Regions from separate parts of the Lysinibacillus sp. TE18511 genome, predicted to be linked through region 3. Evidence: riboswitches for the same ligand, from Rfam matches in the RefSeq annotation. Region 3 holds a riboswitch; each other region holds the start of a gene.

Region 1 (6,628 bases), on a different contig from region 3:
AGTAAATTCTGATATTGCTCAAAATGTCCATAATACCATTTCCCAAACGCACATTGATGATGCGTTTTTAACGTTTCTTTATGTCCTGCCTTTTGAATAGCATTTCGCAAAAAACTAGCATGATCCATTAATCTTGCTGCCAATTGGCTAATTACCGTTTGCTCTGAGGGCTTTCGAATTGTCGGTGCAATAACATGTAACATTTCAAATACTTGATTCTGTATTATTTCCGAGAAGTCACTTGTATGTGATAATTCTGTCATTGTTACAGCTAAACGATCTACAGCTACTACATTCTCTTCTGATGCAGCTGTTATTTGATGAATTCCACTTGCTACTTCTTCAATATTTTTACTTGTTGCTGTCAAATTAGCAATATTACCTTTCATGATACTTAAAAAATCAGTGAAGTAATGTTCGACTTGTTCAATATTTTTTAATGTATTATGTAATTGCTTATCGATAACTGATCGAATCTTCGTCATTTCTTGCAATGAATCTTTCGAGCTATTAGCTAACTTTCCTACCTCCATCGCGACAACATTGAAGCCCTTCCCTTGCTCACCTGCACGTGCAGCTTCAATAGAGGCATTTAAGGCTAGTAGTTGTGTTTGATCGGCAATCCCTGTAACACTTTTACTAATATCATTCATTTTACTCATTTCATTGTTCAGATGTTTTGTTGAATGAGCTCCTTTAGCTAACAGCTCCTGAACCATTTCACCTTTTATAATGGATGATTCCATTTCCTCTACAAGTAATAACGAATGCTGTTTTATTTCTTGAATATTTGCATTAACATTTTGTTCAACCGCAAGTATCTCTTCTGAATTTGATGACATTTCTTCAGCCATTGCTGAAATATCTCTTACTTTTGTTGAGACACTTTGAACCTTTAAAGCCGTTTGACAATTAATTAACTCCATATGTGCAAGTACAAAGTCCAAAATCGCATTTCTCACATCGATGCTTTCTTGCTCAAGTTCCAATTCCTGAATTCGCTTTTTTAATAGTTGTATTTCGGAATCGTTGTGTATCTCAACGCTTTCAATTGGCTTTTGAAATAAACCTAATAATGCCATACAAACCTCCACCTTTTCCTTGGTAAAACATATAATTGCCTCATCACCATAACGTGTGGTTGATTTCCGTTCCGACTGGGCGCTTTCCTGGGGGCGTCCGATGAGCCGCTTCACTCGCGTTGCTCGCTGCAGGGTCTCATCTGTGACGCTAATCCCCAAGGAGTCGCCCAGTCTCCACTCCAATCAACCTATATCAATTTTGCCTTGGCGTAATTGCACCCGGATTTTGAATTGTGCCCAGGCCTGCAAATGTTTTTTTGTGCGAAAGCGTAGTGCTAACGTAGCGGCAGCAACAGATGTTTTTTGCGCGAAAGCGTAGCGACAGCAGCACCGATGCAGGTCAGTTTGCCGTTTTCGCAGGATGCGAAGATTTTAGGCTAACATCCTTAAATTCATTCCTTTGAAAATCCGTGACATCCGCCAGAGGCTTTATCTTCATTGAGTAGGGGTTTGGAACCTATTGACAGGGAACCACATCCGCATTTATCTCACTACCTTCAGAGGTGGGAGTCTTCTACTGAATAAAGATACAAGGCATACGTCTTAACAAATGTCATCCACAACTTTTGGTGATGATCCATATAATTACATTTTACTATACAATAATATCAATAGATAAAATATTAAATTAGTATAAAGAAAAAAATAGGATGTGCCTTTTATTGACACATCCCATTCATTATTATACGTAAAGTGCATGTTCTAAATTGAATTCATCGTGCAATGCATTTGCTGCACGAATCATTTCATCCTGAGGTACAACAACAGATACTTTTATTTCAGATGTACTTACCATTTTTACTGGGATACCTTCACGACGCAAACGATCAAACATACGGGCAGCAACGCCTGGATTAGATGCCATACCTGAGCCAACTATTGAGACTTTTGCTAAGCCGATTTCAAAATCAGCAAAACTAAATCCTAGTGATAATTTACTATCTTCTAAGACACGTAATGCTTCTGCAAACTCCTCTTTTAAAATGGTAAACGATACAGTCGGCTTTAAGCCATCTATTATTGCTTGCACAATGATATCGACGTTTATGCGATTTTTTGCAAGTATTGTGAACATATCTGCTAGCGAAGCATCAGAATAAGCATCATAACCAACCGTTAAACGAATAACATCTGACTCATAGGCAACACCACGAACTATTAAATTTTTCTCCATTCCAACTTCCTCCTTCAATAAAGTACCTACTGTATCTACTACGCTCGACCGAATAATAACTGGGATTTGAAATTTCTTCGCTAATTCTACAGCTCGCGGGTGTAAAATTTGTGATCCTAAGTTTGATAGCTCTAGCATCTCGTCATAGGAAATTTCTTTTAGCTTTTGTGCCCTAGCAACATGACTTGGATCAGCTGTATAGACTCCTTCCACATTCGTGTAAATATCTACGCGCTCCGCTTCCAATGCCGCCGCGATAGCTACAGCCGTCGTTTCCGCTCCGCCTTTACCGAGCGTCGTAATATTCTGTGAATAATTAATACCTTGTTCCCCCGCAACGATTACGATTTGCCCTTGTGCAAAATGCTCTGCTATTCGACTAACATCAATATCATCGATACGCGCATTGAAATACATATCATCAGTTTGAATACCTGCCTGCCAACCTGTTAATGACACTGCATGATATCCTTCTTCCTGCAAAGCAATCGCAACTAACGCACTTGATAGTTGTGAGCTTGTTGAAAGTAGTACATCTAGTTCACGCTTAGGCGCACTATCTGATAAATCACAAGCCATCTCTGCTAATTCTTTCGCCATACTCCTCATTCCCGCAGTTACAACGACAACATCATAGCCTCTTTCCTTTTCAGCTATCGCCCTTTTCGCAACATCTTGAATATGCTTTGTCGATGCTAATGCAGCACTACCGAATTTCATCACAATTCTCGCCATACAGATCATTCTCCTTCGTATTCAATCATTTCGCTGTCTCTAGAAAACTAAAAAAGGCAGCCCTCACATAACGTGAAAGCTGCCTATAACATGTACAATAATAGTTACTTGCGCATGTGAGATAGCTCTCCGAAACGTTTAGAATCGACAGTTTTACATTTATTAAATGCAAAACCAGCACAGCATCGGAAACAACGATGCTCCACTTCGGCAAGCTCCCCTTTCATACATTGTCACTGGACTTGTTCGCCCTCTAATGTACTACTCTTGAACCTCGCACCTCTATCATCACTTAAATAGTGAATGTATTTAATTTTGCCTTAGCGAAAAAATTTGTAGTTTATATAGTTGAAACATCTACAATAAGCTAAGGAGCCGTATATAACATTGCTATTTTAGATCAATGTTATATACAACCTTAGCATATGACTAATCCTTTGACAATGACTCTTGTTGAAAAGGAATTCCATCTGCATTCATTTCACCACCTTCAGAGATGGGAGTCTTCTGTAGCTGACGCTTTGCTTTCGCTACAAAGAACGATCTGCTGAATGAAAATAAGCGTGAATATTGCTAGCTAGATTAGCAGGCATACCGGCTTCTTGTAACGCTAACTCACTTGCCTCACGAATTTTTTTGACAGAGCCAAAATGCTTAAGTAATTGCTGTTTTCGCTTTGGACCAACACCCTCTATATGATCGAGAACAGATTGAATGGCATGCTTCTCGTGCTGCTGTCGTAAGAAGGTAATGGCGAAGCGGTGTACTTCGTCCTGAATTCGTTGCAGTAGATAGAATCCATCACTTGTGCGCTTTAACGCAATTACTTCAGGTGGGTCACCAAATAAAAGCTGTGACGTATTATGCTTTTCATCTTTTGCTAATCCGGCAATTGGAATGACTAGTCCGAGTTCATCTTCTAATACTTCTCGTGCGACTTCCATTTGCCCCTTCCCACCATCAATTAGTACTAAATCTGGCAAAGGTAAACCTTCTTTTAATACTCGTGTGTAACGACGCCTTATTACTTCCTGCATTGCCCCGTAATCATCATGTTTGGCAGCTGTGCGTGTTTTGTACTTTCGATACTCTTTCTTTGCTGGTTTTCCATCGATAAATACAACCATTGCAGATACTGCATCTGTTCCATGCATATGACTATTATCAAAAGCTTCAATTCTTAAAGGCGTTGAAATACTCATAGCTTCACCGAGTGCCTCACATGCGCCTATTGTTCGTTCTTCCTGACGTTCAATAAGTTGGAACTTTGCTGCTACAGCAATTTCAGCATTTTTAATCGCTAATTCTACAAGTTCTTTTTTTTGCCCGCGTTTTGGTGTTAGCACTCGAACATCAAGTAATTCCGTTAAAATATCCGCATCAATAGATTGTGGGATAAAAATCTCCTTCGGCTTAATGTGTTCTAACTTGTCGTAAAATCGGCCAACGAACGTTAAAAATTCCTCTTCTGCCTCTTGATAAATGGGGAAAATCGAGACATCTCGTTCAATGAGCTTTCCTTGACGAACAAAGAAAACTTGCACACACATCCAGCCCTTCTCGACTGCATAGCCAAATACATCGCGGTTTGTAGTATCACTTGAGACGATTTTTTGCTTTTGCATAACAGTGTCTATATGAGCAATTTGATCACGAAACTCTTTTGCACGCTCAAACTCTAAATTTTCTGCAGCTGCAAGCATCTTTTCCTCGAGCTCCTTTTTGACCTCCTCAACACCACCATTTAAAAATTTCGTCATATCCTCAATCATATCGTGGTAAATTTGGGCATCAATATCTTTTACGCAAGGTGCTAGGCATTGTCCCATGTGATAATACAAACAAACCTTGGAAGGTAGTTGCACACATTTTCGGAGCGGATATAAACGATCAAGCAGCTTTTTCGTTTCACTAGCTGCATAGGCATTTGGGTATGGGCCAAAGTATTTCGCCTTATCCTTTTTCACTTTTCGCGTCGTAATAAGACGTGGATGTTTTTCATTTGTAATTTTTAGATACGGATACGTTTTATCATCCGTCAGCATAATATTGTATTTCGGATCATGTAGTTTAATAAGATTAAGCTCTAAAATTAAAGCTTCTATATTGGAGGATGTCACAATGTACTCAAAATCTTCTATTTCGCTTACAAGTCTCTGTGTTTTCCCTTCATGCGTACCAGTAAAATACGAGCGTACTCGATTTTTCAGCACTTTGGCTTTCCCAACATAAATAATGATTCCTTGCCGATCCTTCATCAAATAGCAGCCAGGCTGATCTGGTAAAATTTCAAGCTTTCGTTTAATTAAATCATTCATCGCCTACCAGCCCTCCTTTTTGTTAAAACTAGCGTTCGCTTTTTCTCTTTATTATATAACGAAAAAAAGCCGAGCACATCTATAGATGGCTCGACTTTTCTTTTCTTTCAGGATCAATTATGCCTCGGCATAATTGCGTCCGGAATCGGCTTTGTGCTTAGGCCAGCACGATGCAGGTCAGTTAGCCGTTATCGCATGGATGCGATGGTTTTAGGCTAACATCCCCTAAGAACTCCTTTCCGATTCCGTGACATCCGCCGGAGGCTTTGGGCCAACGTGATGTTGGTCACTCAGTCGTCGCCACAGGACGTGGCGTTCTTAGACTGAGTTCCTCTATTTCAGCGGGTGTTTGGACACCCCTGAAAAGTAGCTTAAATTTGCATTCATCTCCCATCTGTAAAGGTGGGAGACTTGTGCTGAAAGAAGTTAAGCATGTTTTGCGATAAATGCTTCTAACGCTTCTTTTGGTTGGAAACCAACAGTTTTGTCTACTAATTCACCATCTTTAAATAATAGTAATGATGGGATAGACATAATTTGGTATTGCGCTGCAGTACCTTGGTTGTTATCTACATCTACTTTTACGATTTTAGCCGCACTACCTGCAGCATCCATTTCTTCAAGAACTGGCCCAATCATTTTACAAGGTCCGCACCAAGCAGCCCAGAAGTCTACTAGCACTAACCCTTCTTTAATATCATCTTGGAAAGTTGCATCTGTTGCATGTACAATTGCCATTTGAAATCCTCCTTAAACTTACTATGCTTGTAGTATAGCATGGATAAATTCGCTAGAGCGAACAATCTGCCTAGTATGCATAATTTATGAAAAATTAGGTCGAAAAAGGTATTAGGTTGATTTGCTAATTAGCTATTTTTATTGAAAACGACCTTTATACACATAAGTTAACGTAATAAAGAGATAAATAGCTAATGTAATGCCTGTTACGATAATAGATGTTGTAAAAATAATACCAATCAAAATTGCACTTAACGCAATAATAGCGATCCAAGTTGTATAAGGGAACCATTTCACTGCATAAGCACTTGTTTTTTCCGGCTGTTGTTTACGCGATTTCAAATGCGCAATCGCAATAATTAACCAAATAAATAACACGGTGTATCCAAGTGAACCCATTAGGTAATCAAAGGCTTTGCTTCCCACAAATAAAGAAATGATTACGCCCATATATAAAGCTAAAGTACACATCAGTATAGCATATACTGGAACTTTTCTTTTTGATAAACGTGCAAAGATTTTAGGAACACGCCCGTCCACAGCTTGTGTATACAAAATGCGTGATGAACCATAAAGTCCCG
Region 2 (6,628 bases), on a different contig from region 3:
GGCGATGATGTTATCCATGAATATGGACCAACACTATGTCCAGCTAGAGGAGCGGTTATCTCGCACGAATGACCGTTTTGCAAGCCCTTCTTTCGAACAGCAAGTATCGAAATTCAAAGAAACACAGCATGAGCTTCAAACAGCTATCCAAGACGTCTTTGCCCTACATACAGCTACAGAACAGGAAAAACAGCATTTACAGGATGTAGCAGAATTAAAGGGCTATAACAGGGACTGATTCTTTTTTTCAACGAATAAGGGTGGCTCAGAAATCATCTGAACCACCCTCTTATTTTCATTCAAACCTATTGAATGAAAATTATGCCTCCGGCGGATGTCACGGATTTTAAAAGGAGTGAATAAAAGGATGTTAGCCTATAACCTTCGCATCCTGCGAAAATCCAGACGCATTGTTTATCTGTGCGAAAGCGAAGCGACAGCAACAATTACGCCAAGGCGAAATTGATTTTATACTTATTCAAAATAATCTTTATAGTAGCCACCAATATTACCAGTGTTATCAATAATAAAAACGAACTCTTCTGTTTCATTTTTTACATCATATTGTTTCCCTACTGTTAATACGTTCGATACTAAATATTTTGATGCATTTGTATGCTTACAAGTTACTGCGCGTAGTGTTGGTGCATCTTTCCATTTTAAATGTAACATAATATCTCTACCTTTCTTTACTAGCATGAAGCTAATGTCTATTGCTTATTTTATAATATTTTTGTACTTTTGTGGAGAAAAAAACCATAGAAGTCCGTTTTTTCAACCATTTATATTCTTAAATCTTAACTTCGAGGTGATATTATGAGCTTTGGTGGTGTACCGCAATGGTTTTTTATCATTGCCGTTGCATTTGCAATTTGCTTTGTTTTATATGCAGAGTGGAATTCTAGAAAATAAGTGAGCCCATTCGTCTGGACTCACTTTTTTTGAAATTATTTTAGTGTACGTTTTAAAAACTCTTTTGTACGTTCATGTTGAGGGTTTATTAATACCTGTGATGGTGGTCCCTCTTCTACAATAACACCTTTATCCATAAATACAACACGATCGGCTACTTCTTTAGCAAATTCCATTTCATGTGTAACAATTAACATCGTATTTCCACCATCCGCTAGCTGACGCATAACCTTCAACACTTCTCCAACCATCTCTGGATCTAATGCAGACGTAGGTTCATCGAATAGCATCACATCTGGGTTCATGGACAATGCGCGTGCAATCGCTACTCGCTGTTTTTGCCCGCCAGATAGCTGACGAGGCTTTGCATTGACATATTGATCCATGCCAACGATTTGCAAATATTTTAAAGCAATTTTCTCGGCCTCTTCTTTTGAACGCTTTAATACTTTCACTTGTCCAACCGTACAATTATTTAACACATTATGATTATTGAATAAGTTAAATTGCTGGAATACCATCCCTAAATGTGTACGATATTCTTGGATATTATGCTTTTCGTCCAAAATATTTTCACCTTTATAAATAATTTGACCACCACTAGGCATTTCTAGTAGATTAATGCAGCGCAGTAGTGTTGATTTACCTGATCCTGAAGAACCGATTAAACAGACAACCTCGCCCTTTTCTACTTGAAAATTTACGTCCTTTAACACTTGGTTACGCCCAAATGATTTACTTAAATGCTCTATTTTAATAACGGCCATTTGTTCGTCCCCCTATATTGCTTCTTTCTGTTCTTTTTGATAAGCATCTGGTCCATCAAGTCGTCTTTCAACATATAGTAAAATCCTTGATGCTGTAAATGTCATGATGAAGTACATGACACAAGCTACGAAGAATGATTCAAAATAGCGGAAGTTATTACCTGCAATCGATTTTGTTTGGAAGAATAATTCCGTAACACCGATAACATTTAATACTGCTGTATCTTTAATATTCATAATTAATTGATTACCTGTTGCAGGCAATACATTTCTCGCAACTTGTGGTAAGACTACATTTAGCATGATTTGAAAATGATTCATACCGATTGCTGAAGCAGCCTCATACTGTCCTTTATCAATCGATACAATACCACCACGTACAATTTCCGTCATATAAGCCCCTGTGTTTAGTGAAACGACTAAAATACCTGCTGTAATAAAGTGCATATCAATACCAAATGCCATATCTAATCCGTAAAATACAACCATAGCTTGTACAATCATTGGTGTACCACGGAAGAATTCAACATAGCATGTTAGTATAAAATTAATGATCTTTAAGCTATAGTATTTTACACCCTTTTTACGAACCTTAATAGTATGCATAATTCCGATGAAAAATCCGATAAGTGCACCAATAATTGTACTAGTAATCGAAATAAGTAATGTATAATACGCACCTCGTAAAAACATTTGCCAGTTGTTCTCAACAATTGAAATAATCCATTCAAGACTCATGATGTGCCTCCTTACAACGTCGTGTTGTTTGCTTGTTCTTTTTTGCCTTAGCTATTTCATTGCAACTTACTTTTTCTTATTATTTTATGATTCTATTAGCTAGGACATTATCATTATTTAAAGAGGTACTCATTGAATAATGATGAAAAGATATTGCACGGACTAAGCAAGTAGCCCGTGCAGTCTTATTATTGTGCTGCTGGTTGTTGATGAATTGCTTCTTCCATAATTTTTTGACGATCATCTTCAGAAATACCTTTTAGAATTTCATTGATTTTTTCTAGATTTGCATCACCTTTACGTAAACCTACTGCGATAGAAGTGTTTGAAATATCTGTATCAAAGCCTTCTTCAAACTTTACATATGTGAACTTATCGTTTGCTGCAGCAGCTGAAATTCCTTCTGGACGTTCTGCTACATAGCCATCAATTTTTTCAGCTTCTAAGGCTACACGCATAGCTGGGAAGCTATCCATTGCAGTTTGTTTTTGAACGTCTTTGATCTGATCTATCACATCGTAGTTAGATGTGTTTAATTGTGATGTGATTTTAGCTCCTGAAAAATCTTGGATTGATTTTGCTTTTTCATACTTGCTACCTTTTTTAATAACCATAACAAAATCAGAAGTATAGTAATTTTCAGTGAAATCAATTGTTTTCTTACGCTCATCAGTAGGTGACATCCCAGCAACAATGGCATCAATTTTATTTGATTGCAGTGCAGGTACTAAACCATCCCACTCCATTTTCACAATGACTAATTCTTTGCCTAAGCCTTCAGCGATTTTCTTCGCCATTTGCACATCGTAACCGCCTGCATATTCAGCATTGTCGGCGATTTTTACTGCACCATTTGCATCATCTTGCTGCGTCCAGTTAAATGGAGCATAACCTGCTTCCATCCCAACACGGAATTCACCTCCGCCATCTTTATCTGCACCAGCATCACCTGTTGCTTCATCCTTTTTGTCGCCAGCACCACATGCTGCCATCACAATTGCAGTCATTACCGTTAACATTAATAACAACCATTTTCTTTTCATGAAAAACTCCCCTTTTCTGTAAAAAAATAAGACAACTGTACGAAAAAAGACCTAAGAATTGAACTTAGGTCTTATTTTAATTAACAGTTGCCCAAATCCTCACTATAATTTCCATGTTTCCGAGATAGCACAACCTAGTAAATCTGGAAAATAATTCACTAGGACAGTCCTGCACTTATTCACTGCAGACCCAGCATAAAAGTACGAGCTCCTTTTATACTTCGGCGGTAGTTCCTTCTCCATTGCGTCTTCGCTTGCTTATACTCAACAATGAACTAATAAATACCGCGCCTCTACCTCACCGTAGAACAAATGTGAGGTTTGTTTATTTAATTGATATTAAGATACTACAATAAAAGTAAGATATTCGTCAAGATAATTTCATCATTTTTCTGATTGTTTACAATATTAGGTTTTTAACCTTTATTAATCCATTTCGCACTTTTGCAATGTTATAAATCAATTTATATTTTTATAGAATTCAGCAAATCAGGTGTGTTGGTTAACCATTTTTATCTACCTTAATTGATTTGAGGGCTCTGATTTCCGCTACGGGCTATTCGCTTTGTCGCTGCCGCTTCGCTTTCGCACAGAGCAAGGCTTCCTGCGGGCGAGCGTCGAGCCGATTCGGATACTTTATCCTTCGCTTTGGCTTTTCTTTCCGTCGCTTCGAATACTTTATCCATCGCTGTAGCTCTTCTTTCCGTCGCCTCGGGTTCCTATCCGTCACTTCGACTATTCTTTCCGTCGTTTCGATTGCTTTATCCATCGCTCCCTTAAATGTTCCATAAAAAGAAAAAACCCTGCAAAACAAAGTTCGCAGGGTTTAAATATGATTTTGGAATTAAGAATTTAATAATAAATCTTCTGGGTTTTCAAGTAATTCTTTTACAGTTTTAAGGAAACCTACAGAATCTTTACCATCGATAATACGGTGGTCATAAGAAAGTGCTAAGTACATCATTGGGCGAATTTCTACTTCACCATTCACTTCAACTGGACGTTTTTTGATAGTGTGCATACCTAGGATAGCAGCTTGTGTACCATTCATGATAGGTGTAGACATTAATGAACCGAATACCCCACCGTTTGTAATTGTGAATGAGCCACCTGAAAGATCTGCTAAACCTAATTTTTTGTCGCGTGCTTTTTTCGCTAGGTCTGCAATTGAATCTTCAATTTCAGCGAAGTTTTTGCGGTCAGCGTCACGTACAACTGGTACTACTAAACCTTCTTCTGTTGATACAGCTACACCGATATCAAAGAAGTTGTTTAAGTGAATTTCGTCACCAACGATTTGCGCGTTCACATATGGATATTTTTTAAGTGCAGCAACTACTGCCTTAGTGAAGAATGACATGAAACCAAGTTTAGAGCCAGTTGACTCGAAGAATTGGTCTTTTTTACGAGAACGTAATGCCATAACATTTGTCATATCTACTTCGTTAAATGTTGTTAACATCGCAGTAGATTGTTTTACTTCAAGTAAGCGTTTTGCAATAGTTTGGCGACGACGGCTCATTTTTTCAACTGTCACACGTGATTCATCTACAGCTACAACTGCTTTAGGTGCTGCTGGAGCTGCTTGTGGTGCTGCTACTGGAGCTGTACCATGAGCTGCAACGTCTTGTACACGTACACGGCCTTGTGGATCTACTGGAGATACAGCAGCAAGGTCAATACCTTTTTCACGAGCAAGTCTACGTGCTGCTGGAGATGCGATTACACGCTCACCAGAAGTTTCTTCAACAACTGGAGCTGCTGCAACAGGAGCCGGAGCTGCTTGTGGCGCTGCTGGAGCTGGTGTTGCTTCAACTGGAGCCGCTGCAACAGGAGCTGGAGCTGCGCCTTCGCCAGCTTCTACAACTGCGATTACTTGACCTACAAGTACAGTATCGCCTTCTTCAGCTAAAATTTGAGTTAATACACCCGCTTCTTCAGAAATGATTTCAGCGTTTACTTTATCTGTTTCAAGTTCAACGATGAATTCACCTTTTTCAACGCGATCGCCCACTTTTTTTACCCACTGTGCGATACTACCTTCTGTAATCGATTCTGCTAATTCAGGGACTTTAATTTCAGCCACTTTCATTTCCTCCTTTGATTAACGTGCATTGTGTGCACATAAAAGGGCTACTGCCTAAGCAAGTAGCCCGGCTTTTAAAATTATTATGTGATTGATTATTTAACTTTTACAGGCTCAGCAACTGCTTCTTCTACAAGTGCTGCTTGAGCTGCTTTATGAGAATCTGCATCACCCTCAGAAGTAGAGCTCATTGCAGGACGACCTACATAACGTAGCTTTTTACCTTCAGAAAGGTCAAATAATGTTTCTAATGCATAATTCCAAGTACCTTGGTTTTTAGGTTCTTCTTGTACCCAAACAACTTCTTTTACGTTAGGATACTTAGCAATAATACCAGCAACTTGCTCTTTTGGGAATGGGTAAAGTTGTTCTACACGTACAATGTGTAAGTGATCGAAGCCTTCACCATCTTTAATACGGTCCGCAATATCGATCATTACTTTACCTGTTCCTAATACAACGCGCTCAACAGCTTCTGGTTTTGAACCTAGACCTGGTTGCTCAATTACTTCTTGGAATGAGCCATTTGCTAATTGATCAGCGTTTGCAGCAGCTAATGGGTGACGAAGTAGGAATTTAGGTGATACCACTACAAGCGGACGAACACCTTCTGTTCCTAATAATGCTGCTTGGCGACGTAATAAGTGGTAGTAGTTGCCTGCATTTGAACAGTTTGCAACGAACCAGTTATTTTCAGCTGACATTTGTAAATAACGTTCCATACGGCTAGAAGAGTGTTCTGGACCTTGACCTTCATAACCATGCGGTAAAAGCATTACTAAACCAGATTTTTGACCCCATTTAGCACGTGCACCTGAAATAAAGTTATCAAACATCACTTGTGCCATGTTTGCAAAGTCACCGAATTGAGCTTCCCAAACTGATAATACATGGTCATTTTCTAAATTATAACCATATTCAAAGCCTACTACCCCTGCTTCTGTCAGTGGAGAGTTATGCACTGTAAATGAAGCATTTGCACCTGAAATATGGTGAAGTGGCGTGAATAAGTTACCATTGTTTTTGTCATGTAACACTAAGTGGCGTTGAGAGAACGTACCACGTTGTGCATCTTGACCTGT
Region 3 (6,628 bases):
GAGAGGCTCTACGATAAAGTCAGAAATTACGGTTTTATCAGCTAAACCATCCGTGTGAATAATGGCGATTGAATGTTCCTTTAATTTCCCTATTAATGTTTCCCGTATAATAAGGTCACTACTGTTTCCGAAAGCTTCTTTTATAGTAGTAATATTTTTAGATAGTTTTGTGTTTAGTAGTCCTTTTTGAATAAAATCATGGGAGATGTTAGTATTCTCGAAATCATTCACCTCAAATCTCCTCCTCAATAAGTTTTGAAACTATTAAGAGGATGTGCAAATTTATATTTAATTAAACATAAAATTTTAGTTATTAAGAAAAAATCTTTTATCATATGTATAGTTAGATTGAGATACTATATTTGGAGAAATGATTAGCAAATTTGAACAAAGTATTTCAAATAATAGGGTAGGTTAGAAAACTAAAAGGTGGATTTTTAGGCATTTCATAAGTGGTGCTTTTTATTATGCTCGCAAAGTTAGTGGATGTGCCGAATATACTTTGTGGGTTTATAGAGGGATGAATTCTTAGAAAGAAGAAAAATTAAAGGGGTCACGCGGAGGTTGTGACCCTTATGAATTTGAAGGTGTAAAGGATAAGTTTGTATTATCCTAATCGTTATGAGCATTAGAGGTGTTATCGGGTATTAATAACATTTTGACATAAAGCTAGCTCCGACAATAATCAGAAGAATGAATAGAACAACGATTAGAGCAAATGATGAACCAGACCCAGACCCAGATCCATAACCATTACCATAGTCTTGAGACATAATAATTCCCCTCCTCTCTAAAATCTATAGTATGAATATTTGTTAACAGGATTCGCGACATTCATCCACTAAAAAATAAAAAAAGTTCACTTGCATAAGCTACACTTTTGGTATCTGATGAAATCACATGAAGACCGTCTATAAATTTGAACAAAGTATTTCATATATGAAATATGTATGTTTTCCAGAAGATATTTTCGTGGTGATTATAGTTCTATTCCTCTAATATGAGGGTAGATGGAGGAGTTCGACATGAATTTACATGAGATACAGCGGTTTTTAGAACTTTATCAAGTAGAACAAAATGAGTCTAAAACATGGCTAGAAAATAAATTACAGCAGATTAAAACAGCAGGAGAATATATACCGACAACGGAGGAATTAACCTTTGGCGCACGAGTGGCATGGCGTAATAGTAATAAGTGTATTGGCCGTTTGTTTTGGCAATCACTGCATGTTATAGATGCCCGTGATATTTTAAAGGAAGAGGCCGTGTTCACTGCTTTGCTTGAGCATATACAATATGCAACAAATGACGGGAAAATTCGTCCAACAATAACCGTTTTTGCACCAGGGCGAGTGCGTATATGGAATCACCAGCTAATCCGTTATGCGGGCTATGAAACGGAATCTGGAATCATTGGTGATCGACATTCCGTTGAGTTTACAAAAATTTGTGAATCACTTGGCTGGAAAGGTGAGAAAACAGCATTTGATGTGCTTCCACTTGTTGTGCAGGTGGATGGAAGAGAGCCGCAAATGTTTACAATCCCTGATGAATATGTACTTGAGGTTCCGATTCGTCATCCTGAAGCTCCTCAAGTCGAGGATCTAGGATTAAAATGGTATGCAGTGCCAATGATTTCGAGCATGCGCTTCCAAATGGCAGGTATCGATTTTCAGGCGGCTCCATTCAATGGATGGTATATGGGCACTGAAATCGGGGCACGTAATTTAGCTGATCATGAGCGTTATAATATGCTGCCCGCTATAGCAGAAATTTTTAACCTCGATACAACAAAACAGGCTTCTCTATGGCGTGATCGTGCATTAGTTGAGCTCAATATTGCGGTATTACATTCATTTAAAGAAGATGGTGTGAGCATTGTAGATCATCATACTGCATCTCAACAGTTTAAATTGTTCGAAGAGGCGGAAACTACAGCAGGGCGTGAAGTTACAGGGAATTGGACGTGGTTGATCCCACCGTTATCTCCAGCAACAACTCATATTTTCCATAAGCCATATGTTAATGTGTACAATACACCGAACTATTTTTATCAGAAACCACATTATTAATCGAAAAAAGGCGGCACATGAGCCGCCTTTTTTAACTCACATATTCATTTTTAGAAGCCCTAAAAGAACATAAGGAAAGTATCAATACTACGACAACAAAGAGCCAGCCTACGATGTTCCAGCCACCGAATAAATCATGCAAGTATCCGAATAGGATTGGACCGATTGCGGCGAATAAATATCCTAAGGATTGTGCAAAGCCTGATAAATCAGCTGCTTCAAAAGCGGTACGGGTACGTAGTGTAAAGAACATCATTGCTAATGCGAATGAAGCACCCCCTGCTAAGCCTAGTAGCACCATCCACAGTATTGCGAGGCTTGTCCATTCCATTACTAATCCAATAAAGCCAACTATGTAAAATGACGTAAACATGAATACAAGGGGGCGTTGAGACGTCATTTTACTAGCGATAATAGGTATAGCTAAAGCCATCGGGACTTGTGAAAATTGCATGATGGAGAACATCCAGCCGGCACGATCTGCGGCTAAGCCTTGTGCTATGTATATTTCAGGAATCCAGGCAGCAGTTGTATAGAATAATAATGACTGTAACCCCATAGCACCTGTTACAGCCCAAGTAACAGGTGATTTCCATAAAGGTGTACGTTCTTTTGTAATCTTAAAAGTAGACTCAGGCTTATTAAATTTCAACTGTGGAATCCAAATTAAAATGGTTAATACCACAAGTACAAGCGAGATGGCCAGTGCACCTTGCCAGCCAAGTGATGAATTGGCGATAGGATAGCTAATGCCAGCACCAAGCCCAGCTGTCAAATTCATCGACATTGTGAAAAATGCCATAAGTAAACCTATGTGATAGGGAAACTTCAATTTAAGCAATCCTGGAATAAGTACGTTACCGAATGCAATAGCGATACCAATTAGCACAGTACCAAACACGAGTAAAGTAGTTGTGCCAAGGGAGCGTAGTATAATTCCTAATGCTAAAAGAATAGTGGATAAAAATAATGTTAATTCTAGCCCCAATTTACGTGCGACATTAGGGGCAAATGGTGATATGATTGCGAATGCTAGCAATGGGATTGTTGTTAGAAAGCCCGCGAGTACATTGGATATGCTGAGATCTTCACGGATAAAGGAAATAATAGGCCCAACAACTGTTAGTGGCATTCGTAATGTCGAGGCAATACAAATTACGCCGATAACTAGTAATAAGGTTGTTCCTCTCCAGCTGATTTTCCTGCTAGGATAAGTAGTCGAATGTTCATCAGTAGTCAAATAAATCCCTCCTGTTAGAACAATTATAATCGAACTACTATGCCATTGTATTAAATTATTTAAAGTGATGGAAAATTCAAAAAAAACGGAACATTAATCGAGTTATTGAAATGTCAAAGGTCGTATGTTAAACTAATACACATCATAAATTTAATAATTATATGCCTCAAGTTTGTATTGAGGTAGAGGTCGCGGTATTTAAGAGTATACTAATGGAAATGACAAGCATTAGAGATGTTAGTGGAAAGGAAATATCGCCGAAGTGTGAGGGGACTTGAAAATCTCATGCTGGGGCTGTCTCCGAAAGGAACAGAACTGTCACGTTTGGAACAACGTGTTGAGCTATCGTTTTTGAAAGAACTGAGGATTAACTTAGCCATCACTGCGTTCATGTGATGGCATTTTTTTTGCCTCTTTAAAGAAGGAAGGAAGCTAGATCGTGAGTGAAATAAAAGTGAATCAGCTCGGCAATAAAGCGCCGAAGCTGAAAAAAGAATTAAAAAGCCGTCATATTACTATGATTTCATTAGGCGGTACAATCGGTACAGGGTTGTTTTTAGCTAGTGGTGGTGCCATTGCGCAAGCAGGCCCTGGCGGAGCACTTCTCGCCTATGCATTAATTGGTATTATGGTGTACTTTTTAATGACGAGCTTAGGCGAAATGGCGGCTTATATGCCATCATCGGGCTCATTTAGTACGTATGCTACAAAATTTGTAGATCCGGCTTTAGGTTTTGCACTTGGCTGGAACTACTGGTACAACTGGGCAATTACAATTGCGGCAGAAATTTCTGCTGTATCGTTAATAATGAAATATTGGTTCCCGGATAGCTCATCAGCACTTTGGACTGCTTTATTTATCGCTATCGTTTTAACGTTCAATCTACTATCGGTAAAAAGCTATGGTGAAAGTGAATATTGGTTTGCAATGATCAAGGTTGTCACTGTAATCATCTTTATTATCGTCAGTTTCTTAATGATTTTTGGTATTTTAGGTGGACAAGCTCCTGTAGGCTTTACGAATTTCTTTATTAGTGATGGACCGTTCCACGGTGGTTTCCTTGCTACATTTGGTATTTTCTTAGCTGCGGGATTCTCGTTCCAGGGGACAGAGCTACTAGGAATAACGGCAGGGGAAACGGATGACCCTGGTAAAAATATTCCGAAAGCTGTTAAGTCTGTTTTCTGGCGAATTCTTTTATTCTATATTTTAGCGATTGCTGCAATTGGGATGCTGATTCCATTTACAGATGAACGTTTGTTGTCTGAGGATATCGCTGTATCACCATTTACACTAGTATTTGACCGTTTAGGAATTGCCTTTGCAGCGTCAATGATGAATGCCGTGATTTTAACGGCTATGCTGTCAGCAGGGAATTCAGGGCTCTATGCTTCTTCTCGTATGCTGTGGCAATTAGCAGTAGATGGTCATGCACCAAAAATTTTCACTAAACTAAGCCGTCGAGGTATTCCAATTTACGCATTATTGGCGACATTATCTGTAGGCTCTCTAGCATTTTTAGCTTCATTCTTTGGTGACGGTGTAGTCTATATGTGGCTTCTAAATGCCTCTGGGATGTCTGGCTTCATTGCCTGGCTAGGAATTGCATATAGCCATTATCGTTTCCGTCGAGCGTTCGAGGCACAAGGCTTGGATCCGAAATTGTTGCCATATAGAGCAAAGCTATTCCCATTCGGTCCACTATTTGCCTTTACAGTTTGTATGATTGTTGTGATCGGTCAAAATTACACAGCCTTTATGGGTGACAAAGTTGATTGGTACGGAGTATTTGTTTCATATATTGGTATTCCACTGTTCTTACTGTTATGGCTTGGCTATAAAATCAAGCATAAAACAAAAGTGCTTCCACTAGAGGAATGTGATTTAAGAGTAGAACAATAAAATAAAACTGCCCTGTGAGTCATAGAAAATGACTTGCAAGGCAGTTTTTTTTTCCTCGATTGACCTCGGTTTTGGTGTCTAACCTTAATATGGTAGACTGTTATAGAAATGAATCATCACCAAATTTTAGGAATGACATTTGTTAAAACGTATGCCATGTATATAAGTTGATTGGAGTGGAGGCTTGGTGACTCCTTGGGGATCAGCGATAGAGGATAGACGCTTTATGTTAGGAAGAGGTGCATGAAAGTGCAGAAGCATATTTTACTAGTAGAAGATGACGAAGCCATTCGTGAAATGGTAGAAAGCTATTTAACAATGGAGGGGTTCCTTGTTACCTCTGTAGTAAATGGGGAAGAGGCATTACAAAATTGTTTAAACAATCCCTATGATTTAGTGATCTTGGATATTATGATACCGAAACTTAATGGATTAGAAGTTTTAAAGATTATAAGAGAGCAAGCATCACTTCCAATTATCATTATGTCAGCCAAGGATAGTGATGTTGATAAAGCGTTGGGATTAGGATTAGGGGCAGATGATTATATCGCCAAGCCATTCTCTATGCTGGAATTTTCAGCACGTGTCAAAGCCGCAATTCGAAGAGCTACAAAATACTCCAGTCAAGTAGAGGAGAAGAAAGATATAGTAGAGATAGACAACTTATCAATCGACCTTGTTAATTTTTCAGCTGAGAAGAATGGACAACAAGTAAAGCTCACGTCAAAGGAATTTGCCATCTTAAAATTATTCGTGACAAATCGTAATCGCGTTTTTACAAAGCAGCAAATTTATCAACTAATTTGGAATGATGCTTACTATGGGGATGAAAATATTATTAATGTACATATAAGAAGATTACGCGAAAAAATTGAAGACGATCCATCCAACCCTCAATATATTAAAACGCTTTGGGGAATTGGTTATAAATTTGAAGGATAAACAGATGATTATATTTCTACTATTTATAATTGTATTGCTCCTAGGTATTATAATTTTTCAGGTGAGAGCAAAAAAACAACAAGACGCTACTATTCAATACATGCATCAAAAACTGCAAGCAATCGTAGATGAACAATCGAGCGAGAAGATTTTAGTATCGACAGCTAATCAAGAAATACAGCAACTACTTATTGCGATGAATGCCTTGCTGGATCACAATCAAAAAGTACTAGCAACACATCGAAAAATGGAAAGCTCTATGAAAAAGATGTTGGCGAATATTTCGCATGATCTTAAAACACCTTTAACAGTTGTACTAGGTTATACTGAAATGCTGCAGCTTAAGAACTCAATTTGTGAAGAGGAGCGGCAACGATTGCTTACTGGTGTTCATTCGAAAACATTGGAAGTATTAAAAATAATCCATACATTTTTTGACTTGGCAAAATTGGAAGCGGGAGATACAGATTA

Evidence for each region. Region 3 has a riboswitch for lysine ahead of ACVWXS_RS14545 (amino acid permease). Riboswitches for the same ligand answer to the same signal wherever they lie in the genome.
Region 1: linked by a shared signal. The riboswitch ahead of ACVWXS_RS07040 (aspartate kinase) and the one ahead of ACVWXS_RS14545 (amino acid permease) in region 3 are both predicted to bind lysine.
Region 2: linked by a shared signal. The riboswitch ahead of ACVWXS_RS11610 (transporter substrate-binding domain-containing protein) and the one ahead of ACVWXS_RS14545 (amino acid permease) in region 3 are both predicted to bind lysine.

What each region holds. Positions count from the first base shown of each region.
Region 1 covers NZ_JBSSFD010000006.1:162,506-169,133, reverse strand. Annotated here, with positions in the region: gene ACVWXS_RS07045 (methyl-accepting chemotaxis protein) at 1-1,265, opposite strand, end outside; gene ACVWXS_RS07040 (aspartate kinase) at 1,765-2,991, opposite strand; lysine riboswitch at 3,106-3,284, opposite strand; gene uvrC (excinuclease ABC subunit UvrC) at 3,522-5,309, opposite strand; gene trxA (thioredoxin) at 5,736-6,047, opposite strand; gene ACVWXS_RS07025 (amino acid permease) at 6,186-6,628, opposite strand, start outside.
Region 2 covers NZ_JBSSFD010000012.1:82,575-89,202, forward strand. Annotated here, with positions in the region: gene ACVWXS_RS11590 (toxic anion resistance protein) at 1-238, shown strand, start outside; gene ACVWXS_RS11595 (DUF6501 family protein) at 475-672, opposite strand; gene ACVWXS_RS11600 (amino acid ABC transporter ATP-binding protein) at 948-1,679, opposite strand; gene ACVWXS_RS11605 (amino acid ABC transporter permease) at 1,692-2,417, opposite strand; gene ACVWXS_RS11610 (transporter substrate-binding domain-containing protein) at 2,606-3,460, opposite strand; lysine riboswitch at 3,578-3,764, opposite strand; gene ACVWXS_RS11615 (hypothetical protein) at 3,982-4,146, opposite strand; gene odhB (2-oxoglutarate dehydrogenase complex dihydrolipoyllysine-residue succinyltransferase) at 4,305-5,546, opposite strand; gene ACVWXS_RS11625 (2-oxoglutarate dehydrogenase E1 component) at 5,642-6,628, opposite strand, start outside.
Region 3 covers NZ_JBSSFD010000019.1:4,551-11,178, forward strand. Annotated here, with positions in the region: gene ACVWXS_RS14525 (spore germination protein) at 1-231, opposite strand, end outside; gene ACVWXS_RS14530 (YjcZ family sporulation protein) at 648-773, opposite strand; gene ACVWXS_RS14535 (nitric oxide synthase oxygenase) at 1,026-2,072, shown strand; gene ACVWXS_RS14540 (CynX/NimT family MFS transporter) at 2,104-3,312, opposite strand; lysine riboswitch at 3,488-3,665, shown strand; gene ACVWXS_RS14545 (amino acid permease) at 3,752-5,215, shown strand; gene ACVWXS_RS14550 (response regulator transcription factor) at 5,465-6,157, shown strand; gene ACVWXS_RS14555 (sensor histidine kinase) at 6,162-6,628, shown strand, end outside.